4 regions of the Marichromatium sp. AB31 genome follow, and region 1 is predicted to be linked to each of the others. Evidence: predicted binding sites of a transcription regulator. Region 1 holds the regulator's gene; each other region holds the start of a gene.
What was found. Region 1 encodes sigma-54, which starts transcription at its own class of promoters, with help from an activator protein. Its sites were predicted from a motif close to TGGCANGNTNCNTGCTT; they were not measured.

Region 1 (5,137 bases):
GGGGTTGCAGATCGATGATCAGGTTCAGCGTCTTGCTGCGCTGGACCGCGCCCTCGCCGAACATCGCGCGGATGTTGAGGATACCCAGCCCGCGCACCTCGAGGAAGTCCCGCAGGGTCTCCGGGCAGGTGCCCTCGATGGCCTCCGGGGCGATGCGCGCGAAGCGCGGCGCGTCGTCGGCGATGAGCCGATGACCGCGGGTGATCAGGTCGAGCGCCAGCTCGCTCTTGCCCACCGCCGGATCGCCGACCAGCAATACCCCCATCCCCAGCACCTCGATGAAGACGCCGTGCAGGGTCTGGCGCTCGGCCAGGGCGTGGGTGAGAAAATAGCGCAGGTGGTTGATCAGCTCCTCGTCGCCGAGCGGCGAGCCGAGCAGCGGGGTGTCGTGCTCGGCGGCGAAGGCGAAGAAGGCGGGGTGGGGCTCGAGGCCGTCGGCGAACAGGATCGCCGCCGGCTGCTCGGCGAAGAGTTGCTCGAGGGTTTCCTCGAAGGCGGTGCGTCCCAGTGCCTGGAGATAGCGCTGCTCGGCGCGCCCGATCACCTGCAGACAGTTGGGATGGATGCAGTTGAGCGAGCCGATCAGCGACTCGCGCGAGCGTGCGCGCTCGGGCCGGCGCAGTGGGGAGCCTTGTTCGGGCTCGCCGTTGAGCCAGCGCAGCTGCAGCCGCGGGCCGGTCTGTTCGAGGAGTGACTGGAGGCTGTCGAGCATGGCCCAGGTCGGCGTGGCGTTAGCGCGCCTCGCTCGTCTCGATCAGTTGCAGGACGGTCGCCGCCGAGCCGGCCTCGCGCAGCGCGGCGCGGGTGGCCGGGTCGCTGAACATGCCGGCGAGCCGGGCGAGCAAGCGCAGATGCTCCTCGGTGGCGCTCTCCGGGACCAGCAGGGCGAAGGCGAGATCGACCGGCTCGCCGTCGATCGCGTCATAGTCGACCCCGGTGCTGGTGCTGACGAAGGCTCCGAGCACCTCGTTGATCTCCTTGATGCGGGCGTGCGGCAGCGCCACACCGTGACCGAGTCCGGTGCTGCCGAGTCGCTCGCGCTCGAGCAGACGCTCGAAGACGAGTTCGGTGTTGAGACGGGGGTGGTCGTTGGCCAGCAGCTCGGCGAGCGTCTCGAGCAGCCGCTTCTTGCTGGCGATCTCGGCACCGCAGCTGACTCGGGCCTCGCTGATCAGGTCTGGACTGAACATCGGTCAAGGCTCCTGGTGGTCGCAGGGACAGGGGCGCTGGGCGGTGACGGTGTCCGGTGTCCATACCGGCGGGTGATCGGGGCGCGTGGTCGTGGTCATGGATTCTGGGTGTCCTTCGAGTCGTCGGAGCCCGCAGGTGTCGATATCGGCTCGGATCTCAGGGTCTCAATGCAAAACACCCCGAACGGCGCGATCACGGATCCGTTCGAGGTGTCGGTGCGTCGGTCCGGCGGGTGTCGGGTGTCCCGACGCCCCGCCGACGCATGGGCCATCAGGCCGTTGCCGGGCTATTCGGTATCGGCCTCGGCGTCGGCCTCGGCTTCAGAGTCGGCCGCCTTCGGGCCGGGTGCGCTGCGATAGTCGTTCTTCTTCTCCTTGTGGCGCAGGATCTGGCGATCGAGCTTGTCGGTCAGGCCGTCGATCGCGGCATACATATCTTCATGCACGGAGTCGGCGAAGAGCTTCCCACCATTGATGTGCAGCGTCGCCTCGGCCTTCTGGTCGAGCTTCTCAACGCTGAGAATGACGTGGGCATTGGTGACGTGGTCGAAGTGACGCGCCAGGCGTGCGAATTTGCTGTCGACGTAGTCGCGCAGTGCCTCGGTGATGTCGACGTGATGACCCGTCAGATTGATTTGCATCATTGGACTCCTTACAGGGGTTCCAAACAGCCTGCTCATGCCAGGCGTTTGCGCTCGTTCGAGGCTGGAATACCCATGGCCTCGCGGTACTTGGCGACGGTTCGACGCGCGACCTGGATGCCGCGATCGGCCAGTTCGGCCGCGATCTTGCTGTCGCTCAAGGGTTTTCTGGCGGGTTCGGCGGCGATCAGCTTACGAATGAGCGCGCGGATCGCCGTTGATGAACACTCCCCACCAGAAGTGGTGCTGACGTGGGACGAGAAGAAGTACTTGAACTCCAGGGTGCCCCTCGGCGTATGCATGTATTTCTGCGTGGTGACCCGGGAGACGGTCGACTCGTGCAGCTCGAGCGCCTCGGCGACGTCGCGCAGCACCATCGGCCGCATCGCCTCCTCGCCGTGCTCGAAGAACGCCTGCTGCATCTCCACGATCTTGGCGCCCACCCGCAGCACGGTGTCGTTGCGGCTCGCCAGGCTCTTGATGAACCAGCGCGCCTCCTGCAGGTGGTTGCGCATGGTGACGCTGTCGCTGCTGGTGTCGGCGCGCCGGATCAGCCGGGCGTAGTCTGCGTTCACCCTCAGTTTAGGTGTGGATTCCGGGTTGAGTTCCACCGACCAGCGACCATTCTCTCTGCGCACGAAGATGTCGGGTACAACGTACTCCGGGGGCTCCTGCGCGATCAAGTCGCCGGGGTGCGGGTTGAGCTGGCAGATCAGCGTGAGTGCACCACGAATCTCGGGCTCGGTCTGCTTGAAGCGGCGCATCAGCGCGGCGATGTCCTTGCGCGGCAGGTGCTCGAAGCCGTCGCGACAGATCGCCAGCGCGAGGTCGCGCTGCGGGGTCTCGGCGGGGAGCTGCCGCAGCTGGATCTGCAGGCACTCGGCGAGATCGCGGGCGCCGACCCCCGGGGGATCGAACGACTGCACCCGGTGCACCATGGTGGCGATCTCCTCGAGGCTGATCTGATCGTCGCCGATGGTGCTCAGCAGCTCGTCGAGATCGGCCCGAAGATAGCCGCGCGCGTCGATGGCATCGATCACCGCCTCGGCGATCATCTCGTCGCGCTCGCTCAGCCGGATCAGGTTGAGCTGCCAGAGGAGGTGATCGTGCAGGGTCTGAGGGCGGCTCTGGTGGAGGAAGGGGTCGAAATCGGCGTTCTCGGCGCTGCCCTGGGTGCTCGGCGGTAGATAGCCGTCGTAGACATCGGCCCACTGGGTGTCGACCGGGAGCTCATCGGGGATCTCGTTGGTCTCGCCCTGGAGCTCACGCTCGGCGCTGCCCTGCTCATCGCTGGGCGGGGACTCGTGTGCGCCATTGCCGCTGTCCTCACCGTTGGCGGCGAAGCGGTCGGCCTCCTCGGCCTCCTCGAGCATCAGGTTGGAGTCCAGCGCCTCCTGGATCTCCTTCTGCAGCTCGAGCGTCGACAGCTGCAGGAGGCGAATCGCCTGCTGCAGCTGGGGCGTCATCGTCAGGTGTTGGCCGAGGCGAAGCTGGATGGTTTGCTTCATGGATCGCCGATGCGTCTTGCGTCTGTCTCTATGCCGGGTCGATGACCGTCCTATGACGATTATAGGTCGGGTGGCAACAAAGGTGCCTGAGTCACGTCAAGCGCGCCCCCTGCCGGGGCGCGATGGTCTTCATCTTACTCCCAATATGTAGCAGCGGGGCGCGGATGCTGCCGCCTACATGCTACATGGCGAAGTCGGCGCCGAGATAGACGTCGCGTACCTGCTGGTTGGCGAGTAGCTCGTCGGGGCGGCCGGCGGCGATCACCTCGCCATTACTGATGATGTAGCCGCGATCGCAGATGTCGAGCGTCTCGCGCACGTTGTGATCGGTGATCAACACGCCGATGCCGCGCTCGCGCAGGTGCGAGACGATCGCCTTGATGTCGCCCACGGCGATCGGGTCGACGCCGGCGAAGGGCTCGTCGAGCAGCATCACCTTGGGGTCGACGGCCAGCGCGCGGGCGATCTCGAGACGACGGCGCTCGCCACCGGAGAGGCTGAGTGCCAGCGACTCGCCGATATGGGCGATGCCGAGCTCCTCGAGCAGCTGCTCGCAACGCTGCTCGCGCTGCTCGCGGTCGAGGTCGCCGCGGGTCTCGAGGATCGCGAGGATGTTGTCGCGCGCGCTGAGCTTGCGAAACACCGAGGGCTCCTGCGCCAGATAGCTCAGTCCGGCGCGCGCGCGCGCATGCATTGGCATCAGGGTGACATCGTGCTCGTCGAGGGTGATGCGCCCCTGGTCGGCCGGGATCAGCCCGACGATGAGATAGAAGCAGGTGGTCTTGCCCGCGCCGTTGGGGCCGAGCAGCCCGACCACCTCGCCGGCCTCGACCTCGACGCTCACTCCCCGCAGGACCTCGCGGCTGCGATAACGTTTCTTGAGCTGTTCGGCGCGCAGTACGCTCATCCGTCGACCCCTGTCATGACTCCTCCTCGGGGGTGATGGTGATCCGCACCCGACCGCTGCCGCCGGCACGGAAGTGTTCGCGGGCACGGTCGTAGACGATGCGCTCGCTGGCGACGCGGTCCTCGCCCTGGATCAGTACCGCCTCGTCGATCAGCACCAGCTCGTCGCGGTCGGTGTCGAACTCCATGCGCCTGGCGAAGGCGCGGACCTCGCCCTGGTCGTCCTCGAGCAGTTGACGGAAGCGCGCCGGGGTGCCGATGGCGATGATCTGGCGCGGGCGGCGGTCCTCGCGGTGATAGACGGTCATGTGGTCGGCGTGCAGGCGCATGCTGCCCTGGGTGACCTCGACGTTGCCGACATAGATGCTGGTGCCCTCGGCCTCGCGTACCTCGACGTCGTCGGCCTCGATGTACATCGGTTGCTGGGGGTCGTCGTCGAGCGCGTTGGCCGGGTTCCAGCCGAACAACAGCAACAGTGCCAGCAGGCGCAGTGGAGGGCTCATGGTTGGGTCTCCTGGGTCGGGGCGAGCAGCATCCGGGTGCGACCGTGGAAGGTGGCGCGCGCCGGCTCGTCGTACCACAGCTGCATGCCGGTGGCGCTCAGCCAGTCCTCGCCGCTGGCCACCCGCACCGGCAGGTCGGTACGGGCATAGGCGCGCTGGTGCCAGACGTTGAGCTGCTCGGTCTCGATGTGCGCGGGCGGGGCCTCGGCGGTGGCGTCGCGCTCGAGATGGACGTCGCCGGTCAGCCGCACCTCCGCGCCGCCGTCGAGCACCAGCCCGTGCTCGGCGCGCGCGCGCCACGGCGGTCCGTCGGACTGGAACAGCTGCATGTGTGGGCGGTCGAGCTCGGAGAGGTCCTCGGCGACGAACTGACGCAACTCGGTCGCGCT
Region 2 (5,137 bases), on a different contig from region 1:
CAGCGCCAGCGGGGGGAGTTCCTCGGTGCCGATCTCGATCAGCAGATCAGTGGATGCGTCCAATGTTCTCTCCCTCACTGTGCCAGCATCGGGAAGCCAAGCGCCTCCCGGCTCTCGTAATAGGTCTTGGCGACCGCCCGCGACAGCGTGCGCACCCGCAGGATGAAGCGCTGGCGCTCGGTCACCGAGATCGCCCCGCGGGCGTCGAGCAGGTTGAAGGTGTGCGAGGCCTTGAGCATCTGCTCGTAGGCCGGCAGCGGCAGTCCGCGCTCGATGAGTTGGGTGCTGACCCGCTCGCAGGTGTCGAACTGCGCGAACAGCGCGTCGGTGTCGGCGATCTCGAAGTTGTAGGTCGACTGCTCGACCTCGTTCTGGTGGAAGACGTCGCCATAGGTGACGATGCCCGCCGGGGTGCGGCTCCACACCAGGTCGTAGACGCTCTCGACGCCCTGCAGGTACATGGCGATGCGCTCGAGCCCGTAGGTGATCTCGCCGGTGACTGGGCGGCAGTCGAGTCCGCCGACCTGTTGGAAGTAGGTGAACTGGGTCACCTCCATGCCGTTGAGCCAGACCTCCCAGCCGAGTCCCCAGGCGCCGAGCGTGGGCGATTCCCAGTTGTCCTCGACGAAGCGGATGTCGTGCTCCAGCGGGTCGATGCCGAGTCGGCGCAGCGAGTCGAGATAGAGTTCCTGGATGTTCTCCGGCGAGGGCTTGAGCGCGACCTGGAACTGGTAGTAGTGCTGCAGCCGGTTGGGGTTCTCGCCATAGCGCCCGTCGGTGGGGCGACGCGAGGGCTGCACATAGGCGCTGCGCCACGGCTCGGGACCGATCGAGCGGAGGAAGGTGGAGGGGTGGAAGGTGCCCGCGCCCACTTCCATGTCATAGGGTTGGACGACGACGCACCCGAGATCGGCCCAGTAGCGTTCGAGCGCGAAGATCAGGCCCTGGAAGGTCGAGAGGTCCTCGGATTGGAGAGTCAAGGCGGGCTCCTTGGGATCGGGGCGGTTGACGTAAACGCGCAATTATATCGGTTCGGGTCGCTGGCGCGCCAATGGGGTTGGTCGGGGGCAGCGACCAGCCATCAGCCGCCAGCCATCAGCCGCCAGCCATCAGCCATCAGCCATCAGCCATCAGCCGCCAGCCATCAGCCGCCAGCCATCGGTGGCTAGCCGTTAGCTGCTAGGGGCAAGAGCGTGGCCTCCCCGGTGACTCGAACCTGTCCTCCCTGCTGAAGGCCGTGGGTTGGACGCTGATCTGATCGGCCAACCTTGAGTCATGAACGCCATCCCTTCCCGCTGGCGGCTGTCAGCTGGCCGCTGGAAGCTGATGCGACCTGCCGCTGTCGCTTATACTGGAGCGCCGTCGGCCCGGACCCGGTCGGCGCAACCTGCGGAAGCCCTTAGTCGTGACCCTCGATCAACACAGCGCCGATGCCCGTCGCGAGGCCGTGACCCGGACCGCCGTGGTCGGGGCCGTGCTCAATCTGGTGCTGGCGGCGATCAAGATCGTCGCTGGTTGGCTCGGTCATTCGCAGGCGCTGGTCGCCGACGGGCTGCACTCGCTCTCCGACCTGCTCTCCGACGTCCTGGTGCTGATCGCCGGGCGCCAGGCCCATCAGGGACCGGACCAGGAGCATCCCTATGGGCATGCGCGCTACGAGACGGTTGCCACCCTCGCGCTCGGTTTCCTGCTGCTGGCGGTGGCCATCGGCATCGGCTGGGACGCGGTCGAGCGATTGTTCAGCCCCGAGGAGCTGCTGCGCCCCGACCTCATCGCGCTCGGCGCCACCCTGGCCTCGATCCTGGTGAAGGAATGGCTCTACTGGTGGACCCTGGCCCATGCCAAGCGGGTGCGCTCCGACCTGCTGCGTGCCAACGCCTGGCACCATCGCTCCGATTCGGTCTCCTCGGTGGTGGTGCTGGTGGGGATCGCCGGCACCATGGCCGGGCTGCCCTATCTCGACGCCATCGCCGCGGTGATGGTGGCGCTGATGATCGCCAAGATCGCCTGGGAACTCGGTTGGGAGGCGGCCAGCGAGCTGGTCGATACCGGTCTGCAGGGCGAGCGGCTCGAGGCGGTCAAGCAGACCATCCACTCGGTCGGCGGGGTGCGCGATATCCATATGCTGCGCACCCGCCGTCTCGGAGGGCAGGCGTCGGTCGACGTGCATGTGCTGGTCGATCCCTACGTCAGTGTCTCCGAAGGTCACATGATCAGCGTCTTGGTCGAACGCCGGCTCAAGCGCGAGATCGACGAGATCGCCGATGTCACCGTGCACATCGACCCCGAGGACGACGAGCACCTCTCCGCCTGCTACCTGCTGCCGCTGCGTGCCGAGGCACTGGCGCGCCTGGCCTCGGCCTGGTCGGCGATCCCCGAGGCCAACGAGCGCCAGCGGGTGTTGCTGCACTATCTCGACGGGGCCATCGACATCGAGGTGTACTTCCCGTTTGCCGCCTGTCTGCGCCAGGGAGCCGATGCCGAGCGATTGCGGACGCGCCTGGCCGAGGCGCTCGCCGATGACCCGGTGTTCCGTGGGGTGCGAATCTTCTTTGGCGACTGATTTGCACCTTTTTGGTGCATAAAGTCGCTCGATGTTCTTTTTTAGTGCGGTCCGCGCCCGGTGTCGCGCCGCGATTGGGTGCGCCGGCCCCCCGCTGTCCGCCCATCCTTGGCGGTGCTGTCGTCACCATGGTGCGTGATTTCACAACCCTCTCATCGCCAAGGTCTTGTTTGTACGTCTCATCGTCTCATCGCGTGTTCGTTGCGATCGGGGCGCGGGGCTGGCGTCAGCGGGGTGCGCAAGATTCTGGCTTGCTCGTTGCATGACTGATTGGCATCGGACGGCGTGGATCATCCCGTCGTCCGGCGGAACGGTCGCGATGGAGGTCCTTGTCGTGGACCCGAGCCCGGGACATCAACCGGGTCAGCCAGAATTCTGCATCGCCTGCCGGCCCGGACGGCAGGTCGTGCGGCACGATCGATGACCTGTTAGGCTGCTGCGCCGGATGGTGCGAGCGCTGATACGCCAGCGCAAGCCTTGTGCATTGCTCGGCCGACAACGCCTTATCCGTATCTAGAACACAGCACTCAGCATTGGAGACGTTCGAATGACCACTGATGTCATGAAGATGATGAAAGACAACGAAGTGACCTTCGTGGATCTGCGCTTCACCGATACCCGCGGCAAGGAGCAGCACGTCTCCATGCCGACGAGCATGATCGACGAGGATGCCTTCAAGGAAGGCAAGATGTTCGACGGCTCCTCGATCGCGGGCTGGAAGGGCATCGAGGCCTCGGACATGGTGCTGATGCCCGACCCCACGACCGCGGTGATGGATCCTTTCTCCGAGGAGAGCACCCTCATCATCCGTTGTGACATCCTCGAGCCCGACACCATGATCGGCTACGAGCGTGATCCGCGTTCGGTGGCCAAGCGCGCCGAGGCCTATCTGAAGTCCACCGGTATCGCCGACACCGCCTTCTTCGGTCCCGAGCCCGAGTTCTTCGTGCTCGACGACGTGCGCTGGGGCGCGGACATGAGCGGCGCCTTCTACAAGATCGACTCCGAGGAGGCCGGCTGGAACTCCGAGCGGGTGTTCGGCGACGGCAACATGGGTCACCGTCCGAAGGTCAAGGGCGGCTACTTCCCGGTGCCCCCGGTCGACTCGCTCAACGATCTGCGTGCGGCCATGTGTCTGACCCTCGAGGAGATGGGCGTCGGCGTCGAGGTGCACCACCACGAGGTCGCCACCGCCGGCCAGTGTGAGATCGGCACCAAGTTCGACACCCTGGTCAAGCGTGCCGACGCCAACCAGATCCTCAAGTACGTGGTGCACAACGTCGCCCACGCCTACGGCAAGACCGCGACCTTCATGCCCAAGCCGCTGGTCGGCGACAACGGCAGCGGCATGCACGTGCACCAGTCGCTCGCCAAGGACGGTCAGAACCTGTTCGCCGGCGACAAGTACGGCGGCCTGTCCGACATGGCCCTCTACTACATCGGCGGCATCATCAAGCACGCGCGTGCGCTCAACGCCCTGACCAACGCCTCGACCAACTCCTACAAGCGTCTGGTCCCGGGCTTCGAGGCGCCGGTGATGCTCGCCTACTCGGCGCGCAACCGCTCGGCCTCGATCCGCATCCCGCACTGCGCCAGCCCCAAGGGTCGTCGCATCGAGGTGCGCTTCCCCGATCCCACCGGCAACCCCTACCTCGCCTTCTCGGCGATGATGCTCGCCGGTCTCGACGGCATCATGAACAAGATCCACCCCGGCGATGCCATGGACAAGGATCTCTACGACCTGCCGCGTGAAGAGGCCAAGGCCATCCCGACCGTCGCCTCCTCGCTGGAGATGGCGCTCGACAACCTCGACCGTGACCGTGAGTTCCTCACCGTCGGCGGCGTGTTCACCGATGACCTGATCGACAGCTACATCAACCTCAAGATGGACGAGGTCACCCGCATGCGGATGACGACCCACCCGGTCGAGTTCGACATGTACTACAGCCTCTGATCGGCTGTCGCGACCGCGCGGGTCCCGCGCGGTCGCAACCTCGGCGCAGGGAAGCGCCACCGACGTCCAGGCGTCCCCGCTTGAGCCCCCTCCGACGCTGGACTATGCTTCGGCCATGATCCGGCCGGCACTGCTCCTCCCGCTGTTGCTGCTCCCCTGCCTCATCGTCCAGGCCGGCGTCTATCGCTGGGTCGATGCCGACGGGCGGGTGCACTTCTCCGATCGACCCGCCGACGCCACCGCCGAGCGACTCGATATCCATGTCGACGCCCCGGTCTCGCGCGGCGCCGACAGCCCCGTCGATCCGCCCCCTGCCAGCGCCCCCTTCCCCGGGCCCTATGCGCGCTTCGAGATCCTCTCCCCTGTCGATGCGGAGGTGCTGATGCGCGGCGAGGGTCGCTTCGCCGTCGAACTCGGACTCGAACCCGCGCTGCAACCGGGGCATCGCTTGGCGATGGTGCTCGATGGACTCGAGACGGTGATCGAGGCCGGCGCCACCCGCTTTGCCCTCGATGGCGTGGCCTTCGGTCCCCACCGCCTCGGCGCGTTGATCCGCGACGAGCAGGGTGTGCTGATCGCCCGCGCCCCGACACTTCGCTTCGAGCTGCGTCGCGACGCGC
Region 3 (5,137 bases), on a different contig from region 1:
TGCCCGGAGAGCGAGAGCATGTCGATGGCGCTGTCGGCGAGCGCGATCGGCAGCTTGCCCACCGCCTGCACCGCGTCGGTGTGGAACATCACGCCCGCCGCGCGTGCCATCTCGGCCATCTCCTCGACCGGGAACAGGGTGCCGGTCTCGTTGTTGGCCCACATCACCGAGACGATGGCGACCCGCTCGGTGAGCAGCGCGCGATAGGCATCGAGATCGAGTCGCCCGTGGCCGTCGACGCCGAGACGATGGATCACATAACCCTCCTTGGCGAGCTGGTCGCACAGGCTCAGCACCGCCGGGTGTTCGACCTCGGTGGTGATGATCTCGCGCCGCTCGGGCTGGGCGCGCAGCGCCGAGAGGATGGCGGTGGCGTCGGACTCGGTGCCGCAGGAGGTGAAGATGATCTCGGAGTCGTGCGTCGCGCCGAGCAGGGCGGCGACCTGGGCGCGTGCGGTGCGCAGCGCGCGCCCGACGCGATCGCCGTAGCGATGGATCGAGGAGGGGTTGCCGAACTGCTCGGTGAAGAAGGGCAGCATCGCCTCCACCACCTCGGGGGCGACCATGGTGGTGGCGTTGTTGTCGAGATAGATGCCGGGGGTCTGTTCGCTCATCGGTGGCTCCTCGCTGCGGATGGGGATGGGTGGCGATCGCGTCGCGCCGTGGGACGTCAGCAGGCGATCTGCTGGGGCGCGGCGGGGATCACTCGCAGCGGTTCGCCGAGCTCGGCGCTGAGCCGCTCCTGGATGCCGGAGAGGGTGAGCGAGGCCATCTGACAGCCGGCGCAGGCGCCCTTGAGGCTGACATAGACCGTGCGGCCGTCGACGTCGACCAGTTCGAGGTCGCCGTGGTCGCGCTGCAGCTCGGGGCGCAGGGTGTCGATCAGCCGCTCGATGCGGCGGATGCGCTGCAGGGTGTTGACGCGGGGCGCGGCGGGTTGCGGGGGTTCGGGGGCGCGCGGCGCCTGGACCGCCACGGCGGTGGGATTGACCCGGGCGATGATCTCCTCGATCTCCTCGTGACAGGCCGAGCAGCCGCCGCCGGCCTTGGTGTAATGGGTGACGGCGGTCACCGAGTCGAGCCCGTTGGCGCGTACCGTCTCCTCGATCATCCCGGCGTCGACCCCGAAGCACTTGCACACCAGCGCGCCCTCGGCGTGGTCGTCGTCCTCCCAGCGCTCGCCGCGATAGTTGGCGATCGCCGCCTGCAGCGCCTCACGCCCCATCACCGAGCAGTGCATCTTCTCGGCGGGCAGGCCGCCGAGGACATCGGCGATGTCCTGGTTGGTGACCGTCAGCGCCTGATCCAGGGTCATGCCCTTGATGATCTCGGTCAGCGCCGAGCTCGAGGCGATCGCCGAGCCGCAGCCGAAGGTCTGGAAACCGGCCTCGAGGATCACCTCGCGCTCGGGATCGACCCGGAGCGAGAGCCGCAGGGCGTCGCCGCAGGCGAGCGAGCCGACCTCACCGACGCCGTTGGCGTCCTGGACCGGGCCGGCGTTGCGAGGGTTGAAGAAGTGGTCCTGGACCTGCTCGGAATAGTCCCACATGGATTGCTCTCCCGTGTCATTTGGCTGGGGCCGGCGCGTGCTGCCCGGGGCTTGTCGAGTCAAAAAGCAAGCTCCGCGCCAGTCTTTGAAGAAGGCCGGAGGGCGCGGGTTGAGCGGGCTGCGACACGGTTGCATGAGGCGGGTTGTCGGGTCCTGGACAAGTGGTGCGCGCCCCGGTGGTGGCAAACCCGACAGCGGCGTCTCAACCGAGCAGCGCCTCGTAGGCATGCCGCAGCAGGTCGAGTTCGACCGGGGGGAGGGCGCTCGCCTGGGTCAGCGCGATGAAGCGCGCGCCCTGGGCGCCGACCTCGGCGATGGGTGGGTCGTGGTCGACGAAGCGGGCGAGGAAGACCGGCGCGGTGGTCTCGTCGACGGCGAGCTGGACCGGGAAGCGCAGGGTGATGGCCAGCGCGCCCTGGGCCAGCGCCAGCTCGCGCTCGAGCGCGCGCAGCAGCGCGCCGGGATGGACGACGACCTGAGGCGTCGTTCCCGACTCGATGATCCGGCTCCCCGGCGGCAGCGGCCCGGGGGCGCAGATACCGCCATGGCCGAGACGCAGGAAGCGCGTTCGGGCACTGACCGGGTGCTGGTGATAGAGGATGAGGTGGGGATCGCTCATGGCACGGCCCTCCTGGATGGCTCGGGGTGATCCGTGCGGTATTGCACGGGGCGTGCCGGGACCAGCGAGCAGGCGCCAGCCGCCAGTCGCCAGTCGCCAGTCGCCAGCGATCAGCCACCAGTCGCCAGTCGCCAGTCGCCAGTCGCCAGCGACCAGCCGTCAGCCGTCAGCCGTCAGCCGTCAGCCACCAGCGACCAGCCGTCAGCCGTCAGCCACCGGCCGCCAGCCGCCAGCGACCAGTCGCGGCCTGTCCTAGAGCGTTGACGCCGAGAACGCTCGCTGACCGGTGCCGACAGTTGATGGGACGTCACGCCGTCGTCGCGGCCGCACACTCACGGATGGCCGGGCGCTTGAATCCCTTTGCGGTCTTTGCGGCTTGGCGGTTCAATCTTCTGGCCGCTGGCCGCTGGCCGCTGGCCGCTGGCCGCTGGCCGCGCATCATCCCCGCGACGGCCGTCCGCTCATGCTAGGATTTCGCCGCCGGGCGGGGGTCGTCCGGGGCGGCGGTCCGGCCTGGTCCGCGCGCGGCTTGATTTGAGGCAGGCAGTCGAGACGATCATATCTATGGAATCCATCCCAGCGCGCCCCGGTGCCACGACCGCGCCGGGCGACATCCGTTGTGTCGCCACCGCGATCCGGCGACGGGTGCTCGAACACACCCTCGAGAACAACGGCGGCTATCTCAGCCAGGCCTGTTCCTCGGCCGAGATCCTCGCCACCCTCTATCTCGGGGTGATGCGGCTCGGGCCGAGCACGGCCCCGCCCACCCCGCGGCCCTTCGCCGGGGTGCCCGGTGCGGACAATCCGCACGCCTTCACCGGCGCCGACTACAACGGCGCGCCCGCGCCCGAGCTCGATCGCTTCATCTTCTCCCCGGTGCACTATGCGCTGGTGCTCTACTCGCTGCTGATCGAACTCGGTCGGTTGGGGCCGGATGCGCTCGATGCGTTCAACCGCGACGGCAGCACCGTCGAGCTGATCGGTGCCGAGCACTCGCCGGGTCACGAGGTCACCGCCGGGTCGCTGGGTCAGGCGTTGAGTCAGGCCGGCGGGATCGCGCTGGCGCGCCGGCTGCGCGGCGACACCGGTCGGGTGTGGGTGTTCATGTCCGACGGCGAGTTCCAGGAGGGACAGACCTGGGAGGCCTTCGCCGCGCTGGCGCATCATCGGCTCGGCAACATCGGGGTCTATGTCGACGCCAACGCCCAGCAGTGCGACGGTCCGATGGACACGGTGATGACCACCGAGCCGCTGGCCGCGCGGCTGCGCGCCTTCGGCGCCGAGGTGCGCGAGGTCGACGGTCACGACCCCGTGGCGCTGGCCGAGGCCGGGGAGGGGGTCGGGGAAGACGGCGTCCCGCGGGTGGTGATCGCCCGCACCGACCCCTGTCGCGGCATCGACCGGTTGCGCGAGCGCTGGCCCAAGCTCCACTACGTGCGCTTCAAGAACGAGGCGGAGTTCAATCTGTATCGCGGCCTGCTCGCGGGCCTGTCCGAGGGGGATGCCTGATGGAGATCGTGCAGCGGCCGCACCGCGACAACCTGGTGCGCTGGGCCGAGCAGCGGCCCGAGGTGCTGGTGCTCTCGGCCGACCTGACCAGCTCGTGCGAGGCCGACGGTTTCCGCGACGCCTATCCCGAGCGCTTCTTCTCGATGGGCATGGCCGAGCAGAACATGATGGGCTTCGCCGCCGGGTTGGCGCGCGAGGGCTTCTTCCCCTATGTCCACACCTTCGCGGTCTTCGTCTCGCGCCGCCCCTTCGACCAGGTGGCGATGTCGATCGCCTACCCGAATCTGCCGGTGCGACTGATCGGCTTCCTGCCGGGGATCACCACCCCGGGCGGCGTCACCCACCAGGCGGTCGACGACATCGGGCTGATGCGCCTGCTGCCGAACATGACGGTGCTCGAGTGCGGGGACGCCACCGAGGTCGAGCAGGTGCTCGACCTCGCCCAGGCGGTGCCGGGGCCGGTCTATGTGCGCATGCTGCGCGGCGAGGTGCCGCGGCTGTTCGACCCCGCCGAGCCGATGGTGCTGGGGCGGGCGCGGCTGCTCGGCGAGGGCGAGGACCTGATCGTGCTCTCCTCCGGGATCTGCACCGAGGAGGCGCTGCGCGCCACCGGCGCGTTGCGCGCCCACGGGCTCTCGGTCGGTCATCTGCACGTCTCCACCCTCAAGCCGTTCGACGACCCCCGGGTGCGCGCGGCGCTCGCCAGCGCCCGGCTCGGGGTCATCACCCTGGAGAACCACAGCATCGTCGGCGGGCTCGGCTCGGCGGTGGCCGAGCTCATGGCCGAGCGCGGCATCGGCGCCCGGCTGATCCGTCTCGGGCTGCGCGACACCTATGCCCACGGCGCCAGTCGTCAGTACCTGATGCGCGAGTACGGGCTCGACGCCATGGCCCTGGTGCGCGCCGCCGAGCGGCTGGTCGGTGAGCCGCTGGGCATCGACGAGGACGCACTCGCCGCGGTGCGCCTGGAGACCATGGGGCGCGCCGAGCGGACCGAGGACCTCTGAGGTCGTGGCGCCCGTGCTCGAGACCGCGCGGCTGCGGCTGCGTCAGTGGCACGGGCGCGACCTCGCCCCCTTCGCCGCGCTCAACGCCGATCCCCGGGTGATGGCCTGGCTGCCGCGTCCGCTCAGTCGCGCCGAGAGCGCGGCCATGGCGGCGCGCTGCCGGCGCTTGATCGCCGTCCAGGGCTGGGGCTTCTGGGCCGTGGAGACGCGCGCCGAGGGTGCTTTTCTCGGGCTCGTCGGGCTGCATCGCTGTGGCGCCGAGCTGCCCTTCGCACCCGCCGTCGAGATCGGCTGGCGTCTGGCCCGTCACGCCTGGGGCCAGGGCTATGCCGGCGAGGCGGCGCGCGCGGCGCTGGGCTTCGGCTTCACGCGTCTCGGGCTCGACGAGATCGTCGCTTTCACCAGTCTCCACAACCAGCGCTCGCTGGCGCTGATGGCGCGTCTCGGCATGCG
Region 4 (5,137 bases), on a different contig from region 1:
CGCGGGCGGCGGCGCGCCGACATCCGGCGGCTGCCAGCGTTGCACCGGCCCGTCGAGCAGGTCGGCATAGAGCACCGAAGATCCGGAGCCGCTCACACCATCTGCTCCCCGCCGGCCCCGCCGAGAACGATGTCACCGCTCTCGGAGAGTCGACGCGCCACGGCAAGGATCTCCTTCTGCGCCCCCTCGACGTCGCTCAACCGCACCGGCCCCTTGGCCTCGAGGTCCTCGCGCAGCATCTCGGCGGCGCGCTTGGACATGTTCTTGAAGATCTTGTCCTTGAGCGCGTCATCGGCGCCCTTGAGCGCAAGCACCAGCGAGTCGGTGGAGATCTCGCGCAGCAGGGTCTGGATACCGCGATCGTCGACGTCGACCAGGCTCTCGAAGACGAACATCAGCTCCTGGATGCGTTCGCCGAGGTCCTCGTCGACCTGGGTGACCCCGGACATCACGTTGGCGCTCTGCGAGGCGTCCATGAAGTTGAGGATGTCGGCGGCGGTCTTGACCCCGCCGACCATCGAGGACTTGGCGGTGTTCTTGCCCGAGAGCTGGCGCTCGAGGATCTCGTCGAGCTCGTGGAGCGCTGCGGGCTGGACGCCGTCGAGGGTGGCGATGCGCAGCACGATATCCGACTGCATCCGGTCGGGGAGATAGGAGAGGGTCTCGGCGGCCTGGTCGGCGTCGAGGTGCGAGAGCACGATGGCGACGATCTGCGGGTGTTCGTGACGGATCATCTCGGCGATGGCGCGCGGATCGAGCCACTTGAGCGCCTCGAGCCCCTTGGAGTTGCGACCGAGCAGGATGCGGTCGATCAGCCCCGAGGCCTTGTCCTCGCCGAGCGCGGAGTTGAGCACCGAGCGCACATAGTCCTCGGCGCCGATGCCGAGCGAGGTGTGCTCCATGGCCGTCTCCGAGAAACGTTTCAGCACATAGTCGATATCGGTGCGCGAGACCCGCTCGAGCGAGGCCATGGCGGTGCCGATCTTCTGCACCTCCTTCGGTCCCATGTGCTTGAGCACCTCGGCGGCTGGCCCCTCACCGATGCTCATCAGGAAGATTGCCACCTGCTCGGGGCCGGGGCGCTTGGACGGATCAGTTGCCATCTTCGTTCAGCCAGCTCTTCATCACCTGTGCCACGCGTTTCGGATCCTCTTTGACCAGCTCGCGCACCGCCTCGAGATCGACCTGCTGCTGATCCCCGTCCTTCGGCCCGGTGAGCGCGGCGATCGCCGCGCTCTGCTGGGTGATCGCCACGGTATCCTCGCCGAGCTCGCCCTCGCCGCCGGCCCCACCGCCCTCGCCCGACTGGTCCTCGAGCGCGGCGGCAGCCTCGTCGGCGGACGGCGGCGCGAGCTGACGTACCGCCGGACGCACGATGGTCAAGAGTACCATCAGCGCGAGGATCAGCCCGGCGCCGATCTTGGCCAGCTCGAGGAACCACGGCTGGGTCCAGACCGGCTCGGCGTCGGTGGTGTCGGCGGGCGTGAACGAGGCGGTGATCACGTTGAGCGAATCATTGCGCGCATCGTCGAACCCCACCGCCTCACGCACCAGCGCGCGAATGCTCGCCAGCTCCTCCTCCGTGCGCGGCACCCGCACCACCTCGCCTTCCTCGTTGAGCTCCTCGCGATAGTCGACCACCACCGCCGTCGACAGCCGGCGGATATTGCCCGGCATCTCGCGCACGTGCGAGATCGCGCGATCGATCTCGTAGTTGCGCGTCTTCTGCATGCTGCGACTGCTCGGCATCATCGGGTCGGCCACCGGCGCCGCGCCGACGGCGCCACCGGCCGGCGGCTGGTTGGTCAAGGCGCCGGGGATGCCGCCGATCGCCGGGTCGCTGCCGACGCGCTCCTGCTCGCTGAGCTGCTCGGAGCGCACCGCGGTGCGCTCGGGATCGAACGACTCCTGGGTGCGCTCGACGCGGGAGAAATCGATGTCCGCGGCCACCTGCACCCGCACCCCGTCGCGCCCGATGATCGGCACCAGCAGGGTCATCACCCGATCGACATAGCTGCTCTCGAGACGGCGGATGTAGTCGAGCTGGTCGGCCGAGGTCGACAACCCCATCTCGTCGTCGTTGCTGGTGAGCAGCCGACCGTGCTGGTCAACCACGGTGACCTGCTCGGGATCGAGCGCCGGGATGCTCGAGGACACCAGATGAACGATGGCTGCGACCTGGGTGTCGTTCAAGGCCCGGGTGCCGCGCAGATGGACCACCACCGAAGCGCTCGCCGGCTTGCGCTCGCGCACGAACACCGAGCGCTCGGGCAGCGCGAGATGAACCCGCGCACTCTCCACCGGATCGAGCGCCGCGATCGAGCGCGCCAGCTCGCCTTCGAGCGCACGCTGATGGCGCGCTCCTTCCATCAAGCGACTGGCGCCGAATCCCATGTCCTCCTGCAGCAGCTCGAAGCCGAAGTCCGAGGCGCGTGGCAGCCCCTGACCGGCGAGCAATAATCGGGTCTGGGCGATCTGGGCCTGGGGGATCTCGATCCGTCCGGAGAGTTCATCGATGCGGTAGGCCACGCCGAGCTGATCGAGCGCCTGAACCACCTCGGCCGCCTCGGCATTCTCCATCCGCGAGAACAGCGGCGCATAGGTCGGGCGCATCGCCCAGTAGAGGATGGCGCCAGCCACCACCAGACCACCGGCGATCATCCCCAGCAACGCGATCTGCCGACCCACCGGCAGTTCGTTGAAGGTCTTGATTCCAGTAGAAAAGGCGGCTGTCAGCGAAGACGCCATGGATGAATCTCTCCGTGGATCTGCGCGCCGTCAGCGCTCAGACCTGCATGCTCATGACTTCCTGGTACGCCGACAACAGCCGGTTGCGCACCTGATTGGTCGCCTCGAAGGCGAGACTCGACTTGTTCATCGCCACCATCACCTGCGGCAGACTGGTATTGGCCTCACCGAGCTCGAAACGGGTCTGCACCTGCTTGGCCTCCTGCTGCAACGCATTGACCGAGCGCAACGAATCGCGCAGCGCGGTGGCGAATTCACCGCCCTCGCTCGGCGCCGTCGGCTGCTGCGTCGCAGGCATGCTCCCCTCGACCCGTCCCGACTGCGAGAGCGCGCGCATCTGCTGCAAGACGTTCTGGATCTGCATGTCACTCACGTTCACAATCTCCCATCTCTTCAATCCACGTAATCCGGTTGGATACGCAGGTGCAGCGGCGTACCCGACCCTTGGACACGATTGGGATATTGCAAATTAAGTGCCAAAAACCTCAGGCATGGCGGCAGGGCCTGACGGACAAGGGCTGCGGCAGGATTGCGCAACCCCGGGCGCAGATGACGAGCAGCATCATCACCGACAGGACGTCGAATTCTTGACGGCCAATCTCGGTCTCCCGCTCGGCCGGGGGGGCTTTGCTAGTCGCCGCCGCGCCCCAGGCCGAACTTGCGCATGCGCTCGACCAGGGTGGTGCGACGCATGCCCAGACGTCGCGCGGCACGCGCCACCACCTGATCGTTCTGTTCCAGGGCGGTGACGATCATGCGGCGCTCGAGCTCGTTGAGATAGCCGCGCAACTCCACCCCCTCAGGCGGCAGGGCGCCTTCCTCGCACCCTCCGGGGAGCGCCGGGGCGGCGACCGGGGCCGGGGGCAACCCCTCAAGCACCTCGGCGGCCGCCTCGGGGCGAAAGCGCGGCGGCAGCTGCGCCAGGTCCACCGGCTCCCCCGGATAGAGGATCGCCAACTGCTCGAGCAGATTGGAGAGTTCGCGCACATTGCCCGGCCAGGGCAGCTGCGCGAGATAGGCGATGACCGCCGGGGTCAGCCGCGCGGTCTCCACCGACTGCGCGCGCAAGCGCTCCTCGAGCGCGCCGATCAGCAGCGGGATGTCGCTGCGCCGTTCGCGCAGCGCCGGCAACTCGATGGGAAAGACGTTGAGACGAAAGAACAGATCCTGGCGAAAGGCGCCGGCATCAACCGCCTCCTGGAGGTCTCGATGAGTGGCCGAGATGATCCGCGCCTGGGCCTGGATCGGCTTGTTGGAGCCGACCCGCTCGAAGGTTCGCTCCTCGAGCACGCGCAACAACTTGACCTGCATCGGCAGCGGCATGTCGCCGATCTCGTCGAGAAACAGCACGCCATCGGCGGCGAGCTCGAAGCGCCCGGTGCGAGCGGTGAAGGCCCCGGTGAAGGCCCCCTTCTCGTGACCGAACAGCTCGCTCTCGAGCAGGTCGGGCGGGATGGCGCCACAGTTGACGGCGACGAAGGGCTTGTCGCACCGCGACGAGGCGGCATGGATCGCGCGCGCCACCACCTCCTTGCCGGAGCCGGTCTCGCCGAGGATGAGCACCGTGGCATCGCTGTTGGCGACCTGGGTGATGGCGCGCTTGACCCCACGCATGATCGGATGGGCGCCGACCAGGCCCTCGATCCCGGACGTCTCGACGGCATCGGTCGCGTCCGCCCGTAACCACTGCAACACCGCCAGCACCCGCCCGACAACAGGCGGCTCGTCGACCACACAGACATGCCCGGGCAGCGCCTCGCGGGCACCGTCGAGCGGCTGACAGATCAGTGGCAGGGAGGGTGGACGGACACGCTCGAGCTGCTCGGCCAGACGCGCCCCCGGCGCGCACAGCCAGAGTGCTGCGAGTGACATCGTGTCGAGTTCGTCGAGGGCCTCGAGTGGCTGCACCTCGCAGCCGAGGAACTCCAGGATGTGTCCGGTCCTGTCGCGCGCCGGCTGATCACCGAACACACCGATCCGCACGCGTTGCTCAAATGGGTTGCCCTCGCTCGGCATCGTAAACGCAATCCTTCCGCGGTGAACGCAGCCCCGCGCTCGTGACACTCGCGCCCGCGACACGCGGAAGGCGAGCAGACGGCCGCCGAACCGGCTTGCTGTTTGCTCCGGAGAGGGCGCATCGCGATTCTTGATGGAGCGACGAGTTTCTAACGTCCGCGTCGGCCACTGTCAAGCACGCAGACCCCATGGTGCGACCGAAGGCGCGCTATCGCCGCGCCCGCGCCACTGCGCGCCGGTGCATCCGAAACACCCAACGCCCCAGCGCCTCGCGCAGCCCGTCATCACTGAACCGCCAGCGCGCGCCCATCGCACCATCGAGTTCGCAGACCGTCTCGAGCCCGAGCACCAGCGGCTGGGCGAAGGCTGTCGA

Region 2: a site for sigma-54 is predicted at 2,811-2,827, ahead of glnA (glutamate--ammonia ligase). Genes of this name have one in related genera too.
Region 3: a site for sigma-54 is predicted at 1,614-1,630, ahead of nifU (Fe-S cluster assembly protein NifU). Genes of this name have one in related genera too.
Region 4: a site for sigma-54 is predicted at 3,211-3,227, ahead of fliE (flagellar hook-basal body complex protein FliE). Genes of this name have one in related genera too.

What each region holds. Positions count from the first base shown of each region.
Region 1 covers NZ_RHFI01000002.1:247,528-252,664, reverse strand. The annotation lists gene hprK (HPr(Ser) kinase/phosphatase) at 1-712, opposite strand, end outside; gene EBL84_RS03470 (PTS sugar transporter subunit IIA) at 732-1,190, opposite strand; gene hpf (ribosome hibernation-promoting factor, HPF/YfiA family) at 1,478-1,831, opposite strand; gene EBL84_RS03460 (RNA polymerase factor sigma-54) at 1,867-3,339, opposite strand; gene lptB (LPS export ABC transporter ATP-binding protein) at 3,521-4,246, opposite strand; gene lptA (lipopolysaccharide transport periplasmic protein LptA) at 4,260-4,748, opposite strand; gene lptC (LPS export ABC transporter periplasmic protein LptC) at 4,745-5,137, opposite strand, start outside.
Region 2 covers NZ_RHFI01000001.1:166,778-171,914, reverse strand. The annotation lists gene glyS (glycine--tRNA ligase subunit beta) at 1-63, opposite strand, end outside; gene glyQ (glycine--tRNA ligase subunit alpha) at 75-980, opposite strand; gene EBL84_RS00770 (cation diffusion facilitator family transporter) at 1,406-2,563, shown strand; gene glnA (glutamate--ammonia ligase) at 3,111-4,517, shown strand; gene EBL84_RS00760 (DUF4124 domain-containing protein) at 4,633-5,137, shown strand, end outside.
Region 3 covers NZ_RHFI01000006.1:99,282-104,418, forward strand. The annotation lists gene nifS (cysteine desulfurase NifS) at 1-614, opposite strand, end outside; gene nifU (Fe-S cluster assembly protein NifU) at 671-1,549, opposite strand; gene EBL84_RS06785 (hypothetical protein) at 1,752-2,168, opposite strand; gene EBL84_RS06795 (transketolase) at 2,733-3,677, shown strand; gene EBL84_RS06800 (transketolase family protein) at 3,677-4,684, shown strand; gene EBL84_RS06805 (GNAT family N-acetyltransferase) at 4,689-5,137, shown strand, end outside.
Region 4 covers NZ_RHFI01000012.1:84,794-89,930, forward strand. The annotation lists gene EBL84_RS10770 (FliH/SctL family protein) at 1-96, opposite strand, end outside; gene fliG (flagellar motor switch protein FliG) at 93-1,103, opposite strand; gene fliF (flagellar basal-body MS-ring/collar protein FliF) at 1,093-2,748, opposite strand; gene fliE (flagellar hook-basal body complex protein FliE) at 2,786-3,121, opposite strand; gene EBL84_RS10790 (sigma-54-dependent Fis family transcriptional regulator) at 3,379-4,764, opposite strand; gene EBL84_RS10795 (PilZ domain-containing protein) at 4,973-5,137, opposite strand, start outside.